One region of the Streptomyces sp. NPDC090106 genome, then DNA from elsewhere that is predicted to be linked to it. Evidence: riboswitches for the same ligand, from Rfam matches in the RefSeq annotation. Region 1 holds a riboswitch; each other region holds the start of a gene.
What was found. A riboswitch is a leader RNA that binds a small molecule or an ion and turns the genes downstream of it on or off. The one in region 1 is predicted to bind cyclic di-AMP.
Positions count from the first base shown of each region.

Region 2: linked by a shared signal. The riboswitch ahead of ACIPSE_RS03495 (NlpC/P60 family protein) and the one ahead of ACIPSE_RS16980 (M23 family metallopeptidase) in region 1 are both predicted to bind cyclic di-AMP.
Region 3: linked by a shared signal. The riboswitch ahead of ACIPSE_RS04570 (transglycosylase SLT domain-containing protein) and the one ahead of ACIPSE_RS16980 (M23 family metallopeptidase) in region 1 are both predicted to bind cyclic di-AMP.
Region 4: linked by a shared signal. The riboswitch ahead of ACIPSE_RS38320 (transglycosylase family protein) and the one ahead of ACIPSE_RS16980 (M23 family metallopeptidase) in region 1 are both predicted to bind cyclic di-AMP.

Region 1 covers NZ_JBIVDS010000004.1:691,700-695,903, forward strand. Annotated here, with positions in the region: gene ACIPSE_RS16965 (alginate lyase family protein) at 1-57, shown strand, start outside; tRNA gene ACIPSE_RS16970 (tRNA-Met) at 125-198, shown strand; gene ACIPSE_RS16975 (PP2C family protein-serine/threonine phosphatase) at 321-1,412, shown strand; cyclic di-AMP (ydaO/yuaA leader) riboswitch at 1,659-1,816, shown strand; gene ACIPSE_RS16980 (M23 family metallopeptidase) at 1,828-2,892, shown strand; gene ACIPSE_RS16985 (aldo/keto reductase) at 3,020-3,964, shown strand; gene ACIPSE_RS16990 (PrsW family intramembrane metalloprotease) at 3,969-4,204, opposite strand, start outside.
Region 2 covers NZ_JBIVDS010000001.1:784,695-788,898, reverse strand. Annotated here, with positions in the region: gene ACIPSE_RS03505 (hypothetical protein) at 111-464, shown strand; gene ACIPSE_RS03500 (tellurite resistance/C4-dicarboxylate transporter family protein) at 442-1,452, opposite strand; gene ACIPSE_RS03495 (NlpC/P60 family protein) at 1,587-2,714, opposite strand; cyclic di-AMP (ydaO/yuaA leader) riboswitch at 2,722-2,884, opposite strand; gene pcrA (DNA helicase PcrA) at 3,205-4,204, shown strand, end outside.
Region 3 covers NZ_JBIVDS010000001.1:1,023,029-1,027,232, reverse strand. Annotated here, with positions in the region: partial or broken gene ACIPSE_RS04580 (LacI family DNA-binding transcriptional regulator) at 370-793, shown strand; gene ACIPSE_RS04575 (HAD family hydrolase) at 901-1,713, shown strand; gene ACIPSE_RS04570 (transglycosylase SLT domain-containing protein) at 1,789-2,235, opposite strand; cyclic di-AMP (ydaO/yuaA leader) riboswitch at 2,241-2,409, opposite strand; gene ACIPSE_RS04565 (CocE/NonD family hydrolase) at 2,631-4,204, opposite strand, start outside.
Region 4 covers NZ_JBIVDS010000015.1:175,248-179,451, forward strand. Annotated here, with positions in the region: gene ACIPSE_RS38310 (cytochrome P450) at 1-813, shown strand, start outside; gene ACIPSE_RS38315 (transglycosylase family protein) at 1,006-1,962, shown strand; cyclic di-AMP (ydaO/yuaA leader) riboswitch at 2,157-2,326, shown strand; gene ACIPSE_RS38320 (transglycosylase family protein) at 2,330-3,043, shown strand; gene eno (phosphopyruvate hydratase) at 3,335-4,204, shown strand, end outside.

The DNA.
Region 1 (4,204 bases):
GACGATCTCTTCGTCTCCTGGGAGACCCTCACCCACGCGAACAACCCCACCGACTGAGGAGAACCGCAGGTCAGGAATGTGTGCGACGAGCACTCCGGGAATGGGGTAAGGTTGGTCTCACCGACGCGGGGTGGAGCAGCTCGGTAGCTCGCTGGGCTCATAACCCAGAGGTCGCAGGTTCAAATCCTGTCCCCGCTACTCACGGCTCAGGGCCGGAAGTCATCCGATGACTTCCGGCCCTGAGTGTTTTGCGGCCCCCGGTTTCGCCCGGTCGGTCCACACCGCTCGCCGCCCGGCCCCGCTCCGGGAAATCTGGACCCGTGGCGGAGACGGCGGCGAGGGCGGCGGAAGGGCGGCGCGTCTTAGCCGTACGCCTGCTCCCGGTCCTGCTGATCGTCGCCGGCATCCCCTACGACGTGCTCACCCCGCGGGATTTCACCGCGATCCCCTTCTTCACCGCCGCCCCGCTGGTCGCCGCCCCCGTCTACTCGCTGACCGGCACCGCCGTCATCGGGGCCGCCTCCCTCGCCGCCACCTACGCCGTGCACGTGCGCTTCGGCGACGGCGTCGACCCGGACACCCTCACCGAGACGCTCACCGTGTTCACCGTCGCCGTGCTCGCCGTCGTCCTCAGCCAGGTCCTGCGCCGCGGCGACCGGCTGCTCGCCTCCCAGCGGGTGATCGCCGAGGCGGCCCAGCGGGCGGTCCTGCCGGTGCCCGGGGAGCGGACCGGCGGCTACGACGTCGCCGTGCGGTACGAGGCGGCGCAGCGGGACGCGTTCATCGGCGGGGACCTGTACGCCGTCCAGGACAGCCCCTACGGGGTGCGGCTGGTCGTGGGGGACGTGCGGGGCAAGGGGATGGGCGCGGTGGCCGCCGTCGCCGTCGTCATCGGGGCGTTCCGGGAGGCCGCCGAGCAGGAGGCCACCCTGGAGGCGGTCGCGGGGCGGCTGGAGCGGGCGCTGGCCCGCGAGGGCGGCCGGCGCGAGGGGTTCGACGCCGCCGAGGGGTTCACCACCGCCGTGCTCGCCGAACTCCCGCACGGCGACGGGACCGTGCGGATCGTCAACCGCGGCCACCCGCCGCCGCTGCTGCTCGGCCCGGACGGCACCGTGCGCGTCCTGCGTCCCACCGAGGCCGCACTGCCGCTCGGCATGGGCGACCTCGGCGGCCGGCCCGACCGCGCGGACGAGACCGGCTTCCCCGGCGGCGCCACCCTGCTGCTGTACACCGACGGGCTCTCCGAGGCCCGGGACCGCCACGGCGAGTTCTACGACCCCCGGTCCTGGCTCACCGGCCGGGTCTTCCGCGACCCCGGCGCCCTGCTCGGCGCGCTCGCCGCGGAGGTGCGCCGGCACACCGGGGGAGCGACGACCGACGACATGGCGCTGCTCGCCGTACGGCGGCCCTGAGGCCCTCGCGCAGCCGTTGCTACGGGGGGTGATCGGGCGAGCGCCCTCCGCATAACAACTGACATACCGTCAATACCTGTGAGATCACTGAGGCGCGGTCAACTCGCCCGTTTTTCACCGTCCATGACCCCTACGTCCAGCGGAAAAACGTTAACGATCAACGGGAACGGCTTGGAATACGGGGCCCGGGTCTATTAACGTTCGATAACGCAGCGCGGTCGTCCCAGCCGTCACAAGAGTCGGCTCCGTGCGCACGCGCCGAATCCCGCGAGGGAACCGGGGAACCACCACCTTGGGGTGAATCGCTCGTAAGTCGCCGTGGCAGCACGGCGGTTATACGCGCGTAGGAGACCTTCCTGCTCCGAACCCGTCAGCTAACCCGGTAGGCGAGAAGGAAGGAAAGGAGTACGCCCACGTGGCGTCGAACAGGCCTGCCCCCGAGGCCCCGTACATGCCGAGCCAGCGCTCCGAGAGCGACGTTTTCGGTTACGGCAGTTACCACCACGACGAGGGCCCGCAGGAGGTCTGGAATCCCACCGAGGAGTCCGTCCGTCCGGTACGCGGCAAGCACCGGGTCGCCAAGCAGCGCAGCAACGGCTTCGCGCGCAGCTCCACGGTTCTGGGCGTCGGTGTCATAGCCGCCGTCGGCGGGGCCGGCATGGCCAGCGCCAACACCGGCAAGCCGCCGGTCTCCATCTCCATGCCCGACGTCGTGCCGTCCTTCATCTCCGGCGGCGACGAGGAGCCCGAGGGCTCCACCACCCCGCTCAGCGACCTGGCCAAGTCGGCCACGGCGACGGCCGCGCCCACGGTCACGGCCGCCGGGTACGACGAGGACTCCACCTCCGGCGCCGGCGAGTCGCTGCGCAACCGGATCATGGCCCAGGCCGAGAGCCAGCAGAACCAGGTCGACAACAAGGAGCAGCTCGCGGTCCAGACCGCCGCTGCCGACCAGGTCGCCAAGGCCGAGGCCGCCGCCGCCAAGGAGGCCGCGGAAGAGGCCGCCGACGCGAAGAAGGCCGCCGAGAAGAAGGCCGCCGAGGAGGCCGAGGCCAAGCGTCTCGCCGAGCTCGCCAAGCAGTACACGCTGCCGACCTCGTCGTACACGATCACCTCGACCTTCGGTCAGGCCGGTTCGCTCTGGTCCTCCGGGTACCACACGGGCCTCGACTTCGCCGCTCCCACGGGCACCCTCATCAAGGCCGTGCACTCCGGGACGATCACGGAGGCCGGCTGGGCCGGCTCCTACGGCTACCGCACGATCCTCACCCTCGACGACGGCACCGAGCTGTGGTTCTGCCACCAGTCCTCGATCAGCGTCAGCGTCGGCCAGAAGGTCGCCACCGGTGACGTCATCGGCCGCGTGGGCGCGACGGGCAACGTGACCGGCGCCCACCTCCACCTGGAGGTCCACCCCGGCGGCGCCGAGACCGGCATCGACCCGATGGCCTGGCTGCAGAGCAAGGGCCTGACCCCCTGATCCGTCGCTCCTCCGGAGATGTCCGGCAGTCCTGACGCTCACCCCCCGACGTCAGGGCTGCCGGTTTTTGCGCGCCTTTGCCGACGGGCCGGAATAGGGTCCTTCGCCACCGGGGTTGTCACTGTCCATGACTTCTCTTCGCAAGCTGGGCACGTCCGACCTTGAGGTTTTCCCGCTCTCCCTGGGCGGCAACGTCTTCGGCTGGACCGCCGACGAGGCGCAGTCCTTCGCCGTCCTCGACGCGTACACCGCCGCGGGCGGCAACTTCGTCGACACGGCCGACTCCTACTCGGCGTGGGTGGCCGGCAACTCGGGCGGGGAGTCCGAGACCGTCATCGGCAAGTGGCTCAAGGCCCGCGGCAACCGCGACGACGTGGTGATCGCCACGAAGGTCAGCCAGCACCCGCGGTTCCAGGGGCTGACGGCCGCCAACATCAAGGCGGCGGCCGACGCCTCCCTGGCCCGCCTCGGCGTGGACCACATCGACCTCTACTACACCCACTTCGACAAGCCCGAGGTGCCGGTCGAGGAGATCGTCGGCGCGCTGGACGAGCTGGTGAAGGCGGGCAAGGTCCGGCACATCGCCGCCTCCAACATCTCCCCCGAGCGCCTGGACGCCTCGCTGCGCTTCTCCGAGCGCGAGGGACTGGCCCGCTATGTGGCCCTCCAGCCCCACTACAACCTGGTCTCCCGGGACACCTACGAGGGTGAGCTCCAGGACACGGCCGAGCGCTGGGGCCTCGCCGCGGTGCCGTACTACGCGCTCGCCGCGGGCTTCCTCACCGGCAAGTACCGCCCGGAGGCCACCGTCGACAGCCCGCGCGCCGCCGGCGCCGCCAAGCACCTGGACACCGAGCGGGGCCGCAGCGTCCTCGCCGCCCTCGACGACATCGCCGAGGCCCACCTCGTACCGGTCGCGACGGTCGCCCTCGCCTGGCTCGCCGCCCGCCCCACGGTCGCCGCGCCCATCGCCTCCGCCCGCACCGTCGACCAGCTCCCCGCGCTGCTGAAGCTGGCGGACCTGACCCTGACGGACGCGGAACTCGCCCGCCTCACCGAGGCGTCGGCCTGACCCCCTAGGAGCGGTACGGGTTGTACGACGGGTGCGGTCCCGCCGGCTGCCCGTACCCGTAGGCCTGCCCGTGGCCGTACCCCTGGCCGTACACCCCGGGGATCGGCCACGGGGGCGCGGCCACCGGTACCGGCGGGGCCGTCATCCGGGCGGCGTGGTCCAGCGCGGGCCGGGCCGCGTCCCGCCGGGCCCACAGCTGCTGCAGCAGCTCCCGCTCCCGTACGACGAAGTCGGCGCCGG
Region 2 (4,204 bases), on a different contig from region 1:
GTGCGGGCGAGGAGCGGGGCGCGAAGGGGACGGGAGCGGGACGCGGGGGGAGTGGAGGCGGGTGGGGCGGTGTAGTGCGGCTCCAGGGCCTCTGATTAGGCTCCGGCCTCATGGACGTACTCATCCATCTCTTCGTCGGTCTGCACATCATCGGCATCGCCTCGCTGCTGGGCGGCTTCCTCACCCAGATGAAGGCGATGGGCGCGGGCACCGCCCGCTTCGTCCCGGCGATGCTGCACGGCGCGCTGACCATGCTGGTCACCGGCGTCATCCTGGTCGGCCTCAACCAGGCGGACGACCAGCACGTCAACAACATCAAGATCGGCGTGAAGCTGGCCCTGCTGATCGTGATCCTCGGCCTCGTCTACGTGAAGCGCGACGACGAGCGGGTGGACAAGAAGCTGTTCGGCCTGGTCGGGCTGCTGACCATGGCGGACGTGTTCATCGCCGTCCTGTGGACCTGAGGGCGGCGATCCCCGTCCGGGCCGTCAGCGCGGCTCCCGCGCCCACGGCCAGCCACACGGCCACGGCGATCCACAGCAGCACCTGGCCCAGCGTCCTGAGCCAGGACACCTCCAGCGCGGCGGCGACCGACAGGGTCGCCGCCGCCGTCATGCCCATGGGGAACACGGTCGCCCAGCGCCGCACGTCGTAGCCCGGGCGGGGGCGGGCGAACTCGGCGGCCAGCAGCACGGCGTACCAGGTCAGGTCCAGGACGAGCAGGGCGACGGTGACCGTGCGCAGGGCGTCGCCGTCGTCGCGGTTCCACAGGTACAGGCTCGCGCTGTCCGCCGAGATCAGCTTCGAGCCGGCGAGCGCCGAGATGGCGAGCGCCCCGCCGGCCACCCAGTGGTCACCGGCGCCCCGGGTCACCTGGCCCAGGTCGAAGCGGGTGAAGGCGAGGCCGTAGAAGACCAGCCCGAGCCAGAACAGGACGAGCGCCGCGTGCGCGAGCCACGCCGTGGACAGGGCCGCGGCCAGCGTGGCGCCGAGCACGGCCAGGCCCTGGGTCGCGACGCAGACCAGGAACACCGCGCCCGGCATCCTCCGCTTCCAGTGCCTCATGACGAGCACGAGCAGCACTGGCCACAGTGCCGTCGCGAGCGCGAGCAGCGCCTCGGCCAGGGTCTGCCGTCCGAGCGCCGAGACACGGGTGCCCAGCACGCTCGTCGCCGCCACCGCGGTCAGCGCGCCCGGGGTCCTGGCCTCCTCCAGCCACCGGTCCCGCTGGGTCGCCAGGCGCGCCAGGAAGTCCGCGGCCAGCCCCACCCAGGCGAGCACGGCCAGCACGAGCATGATCCGGGACAGCGTCTCGTACCCCGTCAGATGCAGCCCGACCGAGACGATGCCGGTCGCCATGACGGCGGAACCGGCGGCGGGCGGCCGGGTGGACCACCACGCGCCGAGCGGGGAGTCGGCGGCGGGGGCGTGGGATGCGGGGCGGCCGGGCATGGGCCGATGCTAAGGAGCGCGTCGCGCGGTGCGAGCGGGGCACGCGCGCGTGCGGGGAGGAATTCGCGCGGGTGCGGGACAACGAGAGGGGCGCGTGAGACCGGCTCACGCGCCCCTTCGGTCGTGCCGTGCGGTCAGGCCGGGCGCACCACGCTGTGGATCGCCGACTCGCCGTCGTAGTAGATGGACTCCTCGCGGACGTACGCCCCCGGCTTCGGCGCGTGGATCATCATCCCGTTGCCGATGTAGATGCCGACGTGGGTGACGTCGTCGTAGAAGAAGACCAGGTCGCCGGGCTGGGCGTTGGCCAGGGAGACCGTGGTGCCCGCGTTGACCTGGTCGTAGGTGGTGCGCGGCAGGGAGATGCCGGCGGCGTTCCAGGCGGCCTGGGTCAGGCCGGAGCAGTCGTAGGAGTCGGGCCCCGTGGCACCCCACACGTACGGCTTGCCGACCTGGGCGCGGGCGAAGGCCAGGGCCTTGTCGGCCTTCGTGGAGTACGAGGAGTCCGTGGCGGTCGACGACGAGCTGCTCGCCGCCTCCTCGGCCGCCTCCGCCGCGGCCTTCTGCTCGGCCAGCTCGGCGGCCTTGCGGGCGGCCTCCTCCTGCTTGCGCTTCTCGATCGCGGCGAGGCGCGCCTTCTCCTCGGCGTTCAGCTGCGACAGCAGCTCGCGCGCGTCGGAGAGCTTCTTCTGGACGGTCGCCTTGGCGGTCTTGAGGTCGCCCTGCGTATCGGTGAGCGTCTGGAGGCTCTCGGTGGCCTCCTGGCGCTTCTTCATCGTCGCGGACTGCTCGGTGATGTAGTCGTCGACCGCCGTCTTCTGGCGGGACGTCATACGGCCCATCAGCTGGGTCTGGTCGAAGTAGTCCTGCGGGGTGTCCGCGAGCAGGAAGGTCGCCGTGTCGGGCGCGGAGGCGCCGGTGCGGTACTGGGCGGCGGCGAAGGAACCCAGTTCCTCACGGGCCTCGTTGAGCTTCTGGGTGCGCTGGGCGACGTCGTCGAGGAGGGTGTCGACCTGCTTGCGCTGCTTGGTCGTCTTCTCCTTGGCGGAGTTGTACTTCTCGGTCGCCGACTCCGCCTGGCGGTAGAGGTCGTCGACCTTCTTCTCGACCTCTTCGAGGCTCGGCCTGTCGTCGGTCGAGGGTGCTGCGGTGGCCGTCTGGGACAGCAGCGCCACGGAGGTGAGGGCGGCCGTGGCGAGAGCGGGCGTGCGTATGCCTGCTACGCGCGTTCCTGCGGGACGCGGCTTTGCGTGCGACGCCAAAGGAGGCGACTCCTTCCAATGTTCCGCCTACCGAGTTAGCTGTCGGGTTCGGGCGGGTGGTTCGGAAGGTGTGCCCTACGGCCGCTCCCCGGAGGGGAGTTGGGCCGATTCACCCCAGGTCGGTGTGGGTCCCCGGCTCCGGCTGCCTCCAGGAGGGGCGCACCGGACTAAGCGGAGGCCGCGCGGCCCGGCGACGTTCGCCGGTGGGGGTCGTACGGCCTGTGCGGCACGGTAGCCAACTGGTGTGGCCCCTGTGAAGGTTGATGTTCGATATGCCCGATACATTTTCGTGACCTTTGGTCAGTTCCGCGTTCGGGATGATCGATAAGGTAGTTTGTGTGGCGATTTGCGGGAAATGGGCTGGCGGCGGACATCTCCTCACGCGTTGGTGACTCTACGTAATCGCATGTAGCGGTGGCGTAAGAGTCCTCCGCCGAACTTCCCGGGGCGGCGGCGGGTTGTCAGTGGGGCGGCCTAGACTCGGAGAGCGATGAGCAGCCTCTTTGACGACAGCTTCCTGGCGGACCTCCAGGCCCCTCGCGGGCACACGGAGGAGCCCCCGCCGCCGCCCGAGGACGAGCACGTACCGGAGCCGGTTCCGGACGACCTGTTCGGCGGGAAGTTCGACGTGCCCCCGGACCGGGACGCCCACTACCGTGACGGCGCCCCGCGCCCCGTCCTCGACGCCGCCGCGCTCATCGAGGGGCTCAACGAGAACCAGCGGGCCGCCGTCGTGCACTCCGACACCCCGCTGCTCATCGTGGCCGGCGCCGGTTCCGGCAAGACCCGTGTGCTCACCCACCGCATCGCCTACCTGCTCGCCGAGCGGAACGTCCACCCGGGGCAGATCCTCGCGATCACCTTCACCAACAAGGCCGCGGGCGAGATGAAGGAGCGCGTCGAGCAGCTCGTCGGCCCGCGCGCGGGCGCGATGTGGGTGATGACCTTCCACAGCGCGTGCGTGCGCATCCTGCGCCGCGAGAGCAAGAAGCTCGGCTTCACCTCCTCCTTCTCGATCTACGACGCCGCCGACTCCAAGCGGCTCATGGCGCTCGTCTGCCGCGACCTGGACCTCGACCCCAAGCGGTTCCCGCCCAAGTCCTTCAGCGCCAAGATCAGCAACCTCAAGAACGAGCTGATCGACGAGGAGGACTTCGCCGCCCAGGCCACCGACGGCTTCGAGAAGACCCTCGCCCAGGCCTACGCCATGTACCAGTCGCGGCTGCGCGAGGCCAACGCCCTCGACTTCGACGACCTGATCATGACGACGGTCAACCTGCTGCGCGCCTTCCCGGACGTCGCCGAGCACTACCGCCGCCGCTTCCGTCATGTCCTCGTCGACGAGTACCAGGACACCAACCACGCCCAGTACGCCCTGGTCAGGGAACTCGTCGGCACCGGGGCGCACGACGAGGACGTCCCGCCGACCGAGTACGACCTCCCGCCCGCCGAGCTCTGCGTCGTCGGTGACGCCGACCAGTCGATCTACG
Region 3 (4,204 bases), on a different contig from region 1:
CTGTCCGGCCGGCTGAGGCGCTTGGGGCGACGGAGTGTGCGGTCCCGGGTGAGCGGGGGTCGATGGGACGGATGCGAGGCGGAGGAGGAGTGGTTGATCGGCCGCTGCCGCGGCGGGTGAAGCGTCTCCCGGCGTGAGGCTGGGGGAGGTTGGCGCGTGACGGCGCCGCTGGGACCCCTTGGCTCCGGGCCGGTTGGGGAGAGAACGCGGCATGGTCCGCCGGACAGGCCCTGACGTAACCGTAGTTGCCTCACCGGAGCGGTCGGCTTCCTGGCGGACGAACCGCAGGAGAAGCCGTTCGCGACCCCTGACCCCGCTGTCCTGTCACGCGGTTGCGCCCAGCGCCTGGCTCGGACCGTGCCTTCTCCGCTCGCCCTGAGCCGCAGACGGATCGGGACGGTCAGTGGGCCGCCCGATCTGCCCGGTGGGGCTGCCGGGTTGGCCGGGTACCGGGAGGTGCTCCGGGACGGAGCGGGAGGCACCCTTCTTCATCCGGCTGCCGCCGGCGCGCGCGCCCGGGCTGGACGCTGTGTTCGCCGGGTCCGATCTGATGGCGCAGGGTGTCGTCAACGCCCTCCGGGCGGAGGGGTGTTCGGTGCCCGGGGACATCGCGGTGGGCGGCTTCGACGACTCGCCGGCCGCTCTCGCCGTCACCCCGGCCCTCACCACCGTCCGGCAGCCCTTCGAACGCATCAGCGCCGAGATGGTCCGGATGCTCCTCGCCCGGATCGCCGGGGAGGACACCGCGGGGGTGCTGCTGCCTACGGAGCTGGTGGTGCGGGGCTCGACCTGAGGGGTGGGGCGCGCGAACGGAACCGGAGCAGCGGTCAACGGATGTGAATGCTGCGCCCGTCCGGTTCGAGTCGAGTCGCGGGGGCGTCCGGTCCGTATTCTCTGATCATGGCCGCTCCCACCGCATATTCCTTGATCGCCACCGACCTCGACGGCACCCTGCTGCGGGACGACGACACGCTCTCCGACCGGTCGCTCGCCGCGCTCGCGCAGGTCGCCGCGGCCGGTGCCCGGCATCTGGTGGTGACTGGCCGGCCGGCGCCCAGAGTGCGTCCGCTCCTCGACGACCTCGGCAGCAGGGGGCTCGCGGTGTGCGGACAGGGCGCGCAGGTGTACGACGCCGGCGCGGACCGTCTGCTGTGGTCGGTCACCCTGGACCGGGAGTTGGCCGAGACGGCGCTCGGCAAGATCGAGGCGGAGGTCGGCCAGGTCTACGCGGCCGTCGACCAGGACGGCGTCGACGGCCTCACCCTCATCGAGCCCGGCTATCTGATGCCGCACCCGACCCTGCCCGCCCTGCGGGTGGGCCGCCGCGACGATCTGTGGTGCGAGCCGATCAGCAAGGTGCTGCTGCGCCATCCCACCCTGTCCGACGACGAGTTGGCGGCCACGGCCCGCTCGGTGATCGGTTCCCTGGCCACCGTGACGATGTCGGGCCCCGGCACCGTCGAACTCCAGCCATGCGGGATCACCAAGGCGACGGGCCTGGCCCTGGCCGCGGAGCATCTCGGGCTCGGCCCCGAAGCCACCCTCGCTTTCGGGGACATGCCCAACGACATCCCCATGTTCGACTGGGCCGCCCACGGCGTCGCCATGGCCAACGCCCACCCCGAACTCAAGGCCGTGGCCGACGAGGTGACCCTGTCCAACGAGGACGACGGCATCGCCGTCGTCCTCGAAAGACTCTTCGGGACCTGGTGAACGGACCGTGCTGAACGGGCCCTGCTGAACGGACCCGCGTGAGAAGCCCGGTGGCGACAGCCCAGTGGAGACGGCCTAGTAGGCGCCGTACACGTTGTCGATCGAGCCGTACACCGCGGCGGCGTACTTGCAGGCCGCGGTGATGTTCGCGACCGGGTCGTACGGGTCGTAGGAGGTGCCCGCCACGTGGTACGCGTTGAAGGTCGGGTCGATCACCTGGAGCAGGCCCTTGGACGGGGTGCCGGCCGCGGCGTTGGAGTCCCAGTTGTTGATCGCGTACCGGTTGCCCGAGGACTCGCGGATGACGTTGCGGTAGATGCCGTTGTACGTCCCCGGGATCCCGTTCTGCGACATGACCTGGAGCGAGGCGCGGATCCAGCCGTCCAGGGTGTCGGAGTAGCCGAGCGAGGTGGCGGTGACCGTGGTCGTGGTGGCCGCGGACGCCGTGGTCGCGCCGACGACGGGGAAGGCGAGTGCGGCGACGGCGACACCGGTGACGGCGAGCTTGCGGGACAGACGCATGACGAAGTTCCTCTCCGGCGCCTGCGAGGTGAGCTGTCGGGTTCGGGCGGGAGCTGCCCGGTCACACCCGTGAAGGCATGACTGCACCCCGAGCCGTACCGGTCCGTCCGAAGACGCGACCGGTACGGCGACTTACCTGGGTCCCCCGCTCCTGCCGTGAAGTCTTCTCTAGGTGAGCGGTCTCCGGGTGGCGGCAGGATTAGGCGTCCACCCGGGGCGGGAACGTATGCGAATGCACATGTCCGAAACAAGTACCGGATTCACAGATCGCACCTGTTGACCTTGGTGCACGGTTTGCGAAGCCCGGAATTCCGGGCTTCGCGGGTGTGGCGGCGTGAGGCAACTCACCGTCGAGCACAAGAGCGGCAAAACGGTCAATGCCGCTCAACTGGCAGTTATCCGGCGGTCCGTGGAATGCGCCTCTCCCAGGTCCGGTGGAAGACCACCTCGCCGCCCTCCGTGCAGATCACCTCGTTGGACGTGCGGAACTCGGCCGCCTCACAGGTGATCTCCGAACGGGTCCGCACGGTCGTGTCCCAGGCCAGGTCCGGACGGTGCAGCCGGATCGTCCAGTCCGAGCGGGTCCGCGCCGACAGCGGGTCCGTCTCGTCGACCGTGTAGACCTCCAGCGCGTCCTCCGTGAACTCCAGCCCGTCCGGGTACACGCGCGTGCCGCCGTACCGCGGGTCGACCTCCAGACGCCACTCTCCCCGGGCCACATCGCGTACGACGAGCCGCTCCGGGCGCGGTTCCTCCAGCGTGGCCGGGTAGTGCACGCCGAGCGGCTCGGCCTGCTCGGGCTCGCCGAAGACGATCTCCGGGTCCGCCTCGCGCGCACGGACCGGCAGGTCGAGGAAGCTGCCCGCCGGGTCCAGCGCGAAGCCCGCCGCCGAGCCGGGCTGGGGCCAGATCCACGGCCAGTACGCGGAGGAGACGGCGAGCCGGATGCGGTGGCCGGGCGGGAAGACGTGCCCGATGCCGTTCAGCTCGAAGGTCACCTCCTCGGTGGCCCCCGGCTCCCAGAGCACCGCGCGGTCCCGTCCGTGGCGCGCCGACAGGTTCAGCACCCCGCGCGTGACCAGCGTCGAGGAGCCGTCCGGCGCCACGTCGCACAGCCGGGCGACGATCTGCCCGCGCTCCGACTCCGACGTCACCCGCAGCCGGACCCGGGGCCGTCCCAGCACCCAGGTCTCCTCGCCCACCGCGAACTCGAAGCAGGCCGAGCGGGCGTCCTCCTCGCGCTGGTCCGGCGGCAGGTCGGCGTCGTTCCCGAACGGGAAGAACCGCCCGGCGTCGACCCCCGTGTGCTGCGGCGAGCGGACGAGCACGGGGGCGCCCTGGAGGCCGTACGTGACGGTCGTGACGTGCGGGGAGGGCCAGGACGGCTCACCGACCCAGCGGCCCGGCAGGGTGTCGTACACGGTCGCGGGCGGATGCGAGTCGCTGACGTAGGCCCGCAGCAGCGGCTCGCGCATCACACCGGTGTCGGCGCCCTTGAGGTGCTGGTCCCACCAGCGCAGCGTCTCCTGGAGGAAGCCGATCGCGGGGCCGGGCGGCAGACCCCGGTCCGGGTACTGGTGCGACCAGGGGCCGATCAGCCCGCGCACCCGGTCCTCGGGCAGGTGCTCGACGAGGCGCAGCACCGTGTCGCGGTACGGGTCGTGCCAGCCGCCCACCGCCAGCACCGCCGCCCGGATCGCGCCGTAGTCCTCGCAGACGCTGCCGTGCCGCCAGTACGCGTCCCGGGTCTGGTGGCCGAGCCAGGTGTGGATGAACGGGTCGACCGCCTCCAGGCGCTTCAGCCACATGTCCCGCCAGGCCTCGCCCGCGTAGCGCGGGTCGGGCGGGCGGGAGACGAACGCGAGCATCGTGGCCGCCCACGCGTGCATGTCCACCGCGAGGACGGAACCGCCCATGTAGTGCACGTCGTTGTCGTAGCGGTCGTCGGTGGAGCAGACCGTGACGACGG
Region 4 (4,204 bases), on a different contig from region 1:
GCCATCTGCGACCTGCTCGGCGTCCCCCGCGAGGACCAGGACGACTTCCGCGACTGGGCGGGGATGATGATCCGGCACGGTGGCGGGCCCCGGGGCGGGGTCGCGCGGTCGGTGAAGAAGATGCGCGGCTATCTGCTGGAGCTGATCCACCGCAAGCGTGAGGCCCTGCCGGCCGAACCCGCCCCCGGCGAGGACCTCATCTCGGGTCTCATCCGCGCCTCCGACCACGGTGAGCACCTCACCGAGAACGAGGCCGCCGCGATGGCGTTCATCCTGTTGTTCGCGGGCTTCGAGACGACCGTCAACCTCATCGGCAACGGCACCTACGCCCTGCTCACCCACCCCGGCCAGCGTGCCCGCCTCCAGGATTCGCTGGCCGCGGGCGAGAACGCGCTGCTGGAGACCGGCGTCGAGGAACTCCTGCGCTACGACGGCCCCGTGGAGCTGGCGACCTGGCGCTTCGCGACCGAGCCGCTCACCGTCGGCGGGCAGCGGATCGCCCCCGGAGACCCCGTGCTCGTCGTCCTCGCGGCGGCGGACCGGGACCCTGAGCGGTTCGCCGAGCCCGACACCCTCGACCTGTCCCGCCGTGACAATCAGCACCTCGGCTACGGGCACGGCATCCACTACTGCCTCGGCGCCCCGCTGGCCCGGCTGGAGGGGCAGACGGCGCTCGCCACCCTCCTGACCCGGCTCCCCGACCTCCGACTCGCGGTGGATTCGGCCGATTTGAGGTGGCGCGGAGGTCTCATCATGCGCGGGCTGCGGACGTTGCCGGTGGAGTTCACGCCGACCCGCGGTCCGAACCCGTAGGCCGTTTCGGGCCAACTCGGGCAGTGGAACCGGCCTTTGCAAACATGACACACCCTCAACTCTGTGATCTTCACGTGATCCTCGCGGCATTAACTTGTGACAAGTGATCGAATGCCTATACGTTCACGGATCAGCGCGGCGTCGAGTCCCACTCGTCGCGCGGATCACCGCTGTCTCGTGAAAGGCCCCCGCATGCTCTCCGGGAACGGTCGTCACCGTCGCCCCCGTCAGGCTCCGGCGCTCCTCGTCGCGGCCGGTGTGACGGGCTCCGCCATCGCGATCCCCCTGCTCGGCGCGGGCGCCGCGAGCGCGGCCGACGGATCCACCTGGGACCAGGTGGCCCAGTGCGAGACGGACGGCTCCTGGAGCGCCAACGACGGCGACGGCGAGTACGGCGGGCTGAACCTGTCCCAGGAGGACTGGGAGGAGTACGGCGGCCTCGACTACGCCCCGAGCGCCGACCTGGCCAGCCGCAACCAGCAGATCGCCGTCGCCGAGAAGGTCCTCGCGGACCAGGGCGTCGGGGCCTGGGGCGCCTGCGGGCTGCTCAACGGCCTCGGCCACGACGACGCCACCGCCGATGTCGACACCGGTGTGGCGAGCGGCTCCCCCTCGGCCGACGAGTCCGAATCCTCTGATTCATCCGACTCATCCAGTTCCTCCGGTTCCTCCGGTCTGTCGAACTCCACGGGGTCCCCGGACTCCGGCGCCTCGGCCGACGAGGACGCCGACGCCTCCGCCTCGCCCGAGACCTCCGCCAGTCCGGACAAGTCCGCCAAGTCGGACAGTTCCGCGTCGGATTCCGAGCAGTCGCAGTCGCCGGACGGCTCGCCCACGATCCCCGCGAACGAGGGCGAATCGGACAACTCCTGGCAGGAGGGCGGCTCTTCGGGCCTGGTCGACATGAGCGACCTCGGCTCCTCGGAGGCCACCACCAAGATCGCCGGAAAGCACCGCGGCGCGCAGGCCGAGGAGAGCGCGTACACCGTCCGCGAGGGCGACACCCTGGCCTCCATCGCCGACTCCCTTGGCCTCGACGGCGGATGGCGTCACCTGTACGCGCTGAACAAGGGCGTCATCGGGTCCGACCCCAGCGCCATCGCTCCCGGTCAGAGCCTTGTGGTCGGTATCGGACAAGCCGCTGAATAGGCCGCGAATGGGCGGGAGTTCACGTCACACTTCGCGCTGAATGTCCGGTTTGGTGAAAGTGTGGGATGAGTCTCAGAAGCCCTGATCGTCTTTGAAATTCGCCGGATCCCGTGTCTACGGTCATCACCGCTCGTCACCACGGGCCCCGGCTGCCGCAACGCCGAATCCTGCCAGCGGCCGTACGGGAACAGTCGTCGCGTCAAGCGCCGTAGGCAGGAGCGGGGGACCCAAGGTAAGTGCCCCACCGGGCAGTCGACGGTGGTGGCTTGGGGTGTAGCCGTGCCGCGCGAGAGCGGGGCACGACCGGGCAACTCAACCGGCCCGAACCCGACAGCTCACCTCGCAGGCGTCGGTGAGGGGATCCACCATGCTGTTTTCCGGCAAGGGCAAGCACCGTCGTCCGTCCAAGGCCACCCGCGTCGCCGCGCTCGCCGGCGTCACCGGTGTCGCCATCGCCGCCCCGCTGATGGCGGCCGGCACGGCCTCCGCCGCCACCGCCTCCGAGTGGGACACCGTCGCCCAGTGCGAGTCCGGCGGCAACTGGTCCATCAACACCGGCAACGGCTACTACGGCGGCCTGCAGTTCTCGGCCTCCACCTGGGCCGCGTACGGCGGCACCGCCTACGCCTCCACCGCCGACCAGGCCAGCAAGTCCCAGCAGATCGAGATAGCCGAGAAGGTCCTCGCCGCGCAGGGCAAGGGCGCCTGGCCGAGCTGTGGTGTGGGCCTGTCCGGCGCGAGCTACACCGGTTCCAGCAGCTCGTCCTCCAGCGGCAGCTCCAGCAGCACCGGCTCCTCCTCCTCTTCCTCGAACAGCGGTTCCACCGCTCGGTCGACGGAGCAGCAGAGCGCGTCCCGCTCCACCGAGCGCGAGGCCGCCAAGAAGACCGTCTCCACCCCGACCGGCAAGAAGGTCAAGAAGGGCGACGGCGAGTACAAGGTCGTCAAGGGCGACACCCTCTCCTCCATCGCGGAGAAGCACAAGGTCAAGGGCGGCTGGCAGAAGCTGTTCAAGCTGAACGAGGACATCGTCGACGATGCCGACTTCATCTACCCGGGCCAGCAGCTGCATCTGAAGTAATCCTCAGCTGAACCACAGTGCCCTCACATCCGTGGTCCTCATACTGAAGGCCTCGTGAGGGTCCCCCCGTCCCCACGGGCTCCCCGCTCCGGTGCGTGTTCCCCCGTACGCATCGGAGCGGGGTTTTTTCATGCGGGCGCACGTGACCGTCTTTGTTCAGTTCAGAAACAATTTACTCTCGGTTTCGTCCACAGGTCGGTCCACGCGGTGGCCGATGCCCCGGAGCCGGTTAGGCTCTAGTCGCAAGGCCCACGTGGCCCCGCACCAACAGCGTCACATCCCAAGAAGGAGATGCTCGTGCCGTCCATCGACGTCGTCGTAGCCCGGGAAATCCTCGACTCGCGAGGCAACCCCACCGTCGAGGTCGAGGTCGGCCTCGACGACGGCAGCACGGGTCGTGCCGCCGTTCCGTCCGGCGCCTCCACCGGTGCCTTCGAGGCCATCGAGCTGCGTGACGGCGACCCGAACCGCTACCAGGGCAAGGGTGTCGAGAAGGCCGTCCTCGCCGTCATCGAGCAGATCGGCCCGGAGCTCGTCGGCTACGACGCCACCGAGCAGCGCCTGATCGACCAGGCCATGTTCGACCTGGACGCCACCGACAACAAGGGCTCGCTCGGCGCCAACGCCATCCTCGGCGTCTCCCTGGCCGTCGCCCACGCCGCCTCCGAGGCCAGCGACCTGCCGCTCTTCCGCTACCTGGGCGGCCCGAACGCGCACCTGCTGCCCGTTCCGATGATGAACATCCTCAACGGTGGGTCGCACGCCGACTCCAACGTCGACATCCAGGAGTTCATGATCGCCCCGATCGGCGCGGAGTCCTTCTCCGAGGCGCTGCGCTGGGGCACCGAGGTCTACCACACCCTCAAGAAGGTCCTGAAGAGCAAGGGCCTGTCCACCGGCCTCGGCGACGAGGGCGGCTTCGCCCCGAACCTGGAGTCCAACCGCGCCGCGCTGGACCTCATCCTCGAAGCGATCAAGGAAGCCGGTTACATCCCCGGCGAGCAGGTCGCCCTCGCCCTCGACGTCGCCGCCACCGAGTTCTACAAGGACGGCACCTACCAGTTCGAGGGCAAGTCCCGCTCCGCCGCCGAGATGACGGAGTACTACGAGGAGCTCGTGGCGGCCTACCCGCTCGTCTCCATCGAGGACCCGCTGTTCGAG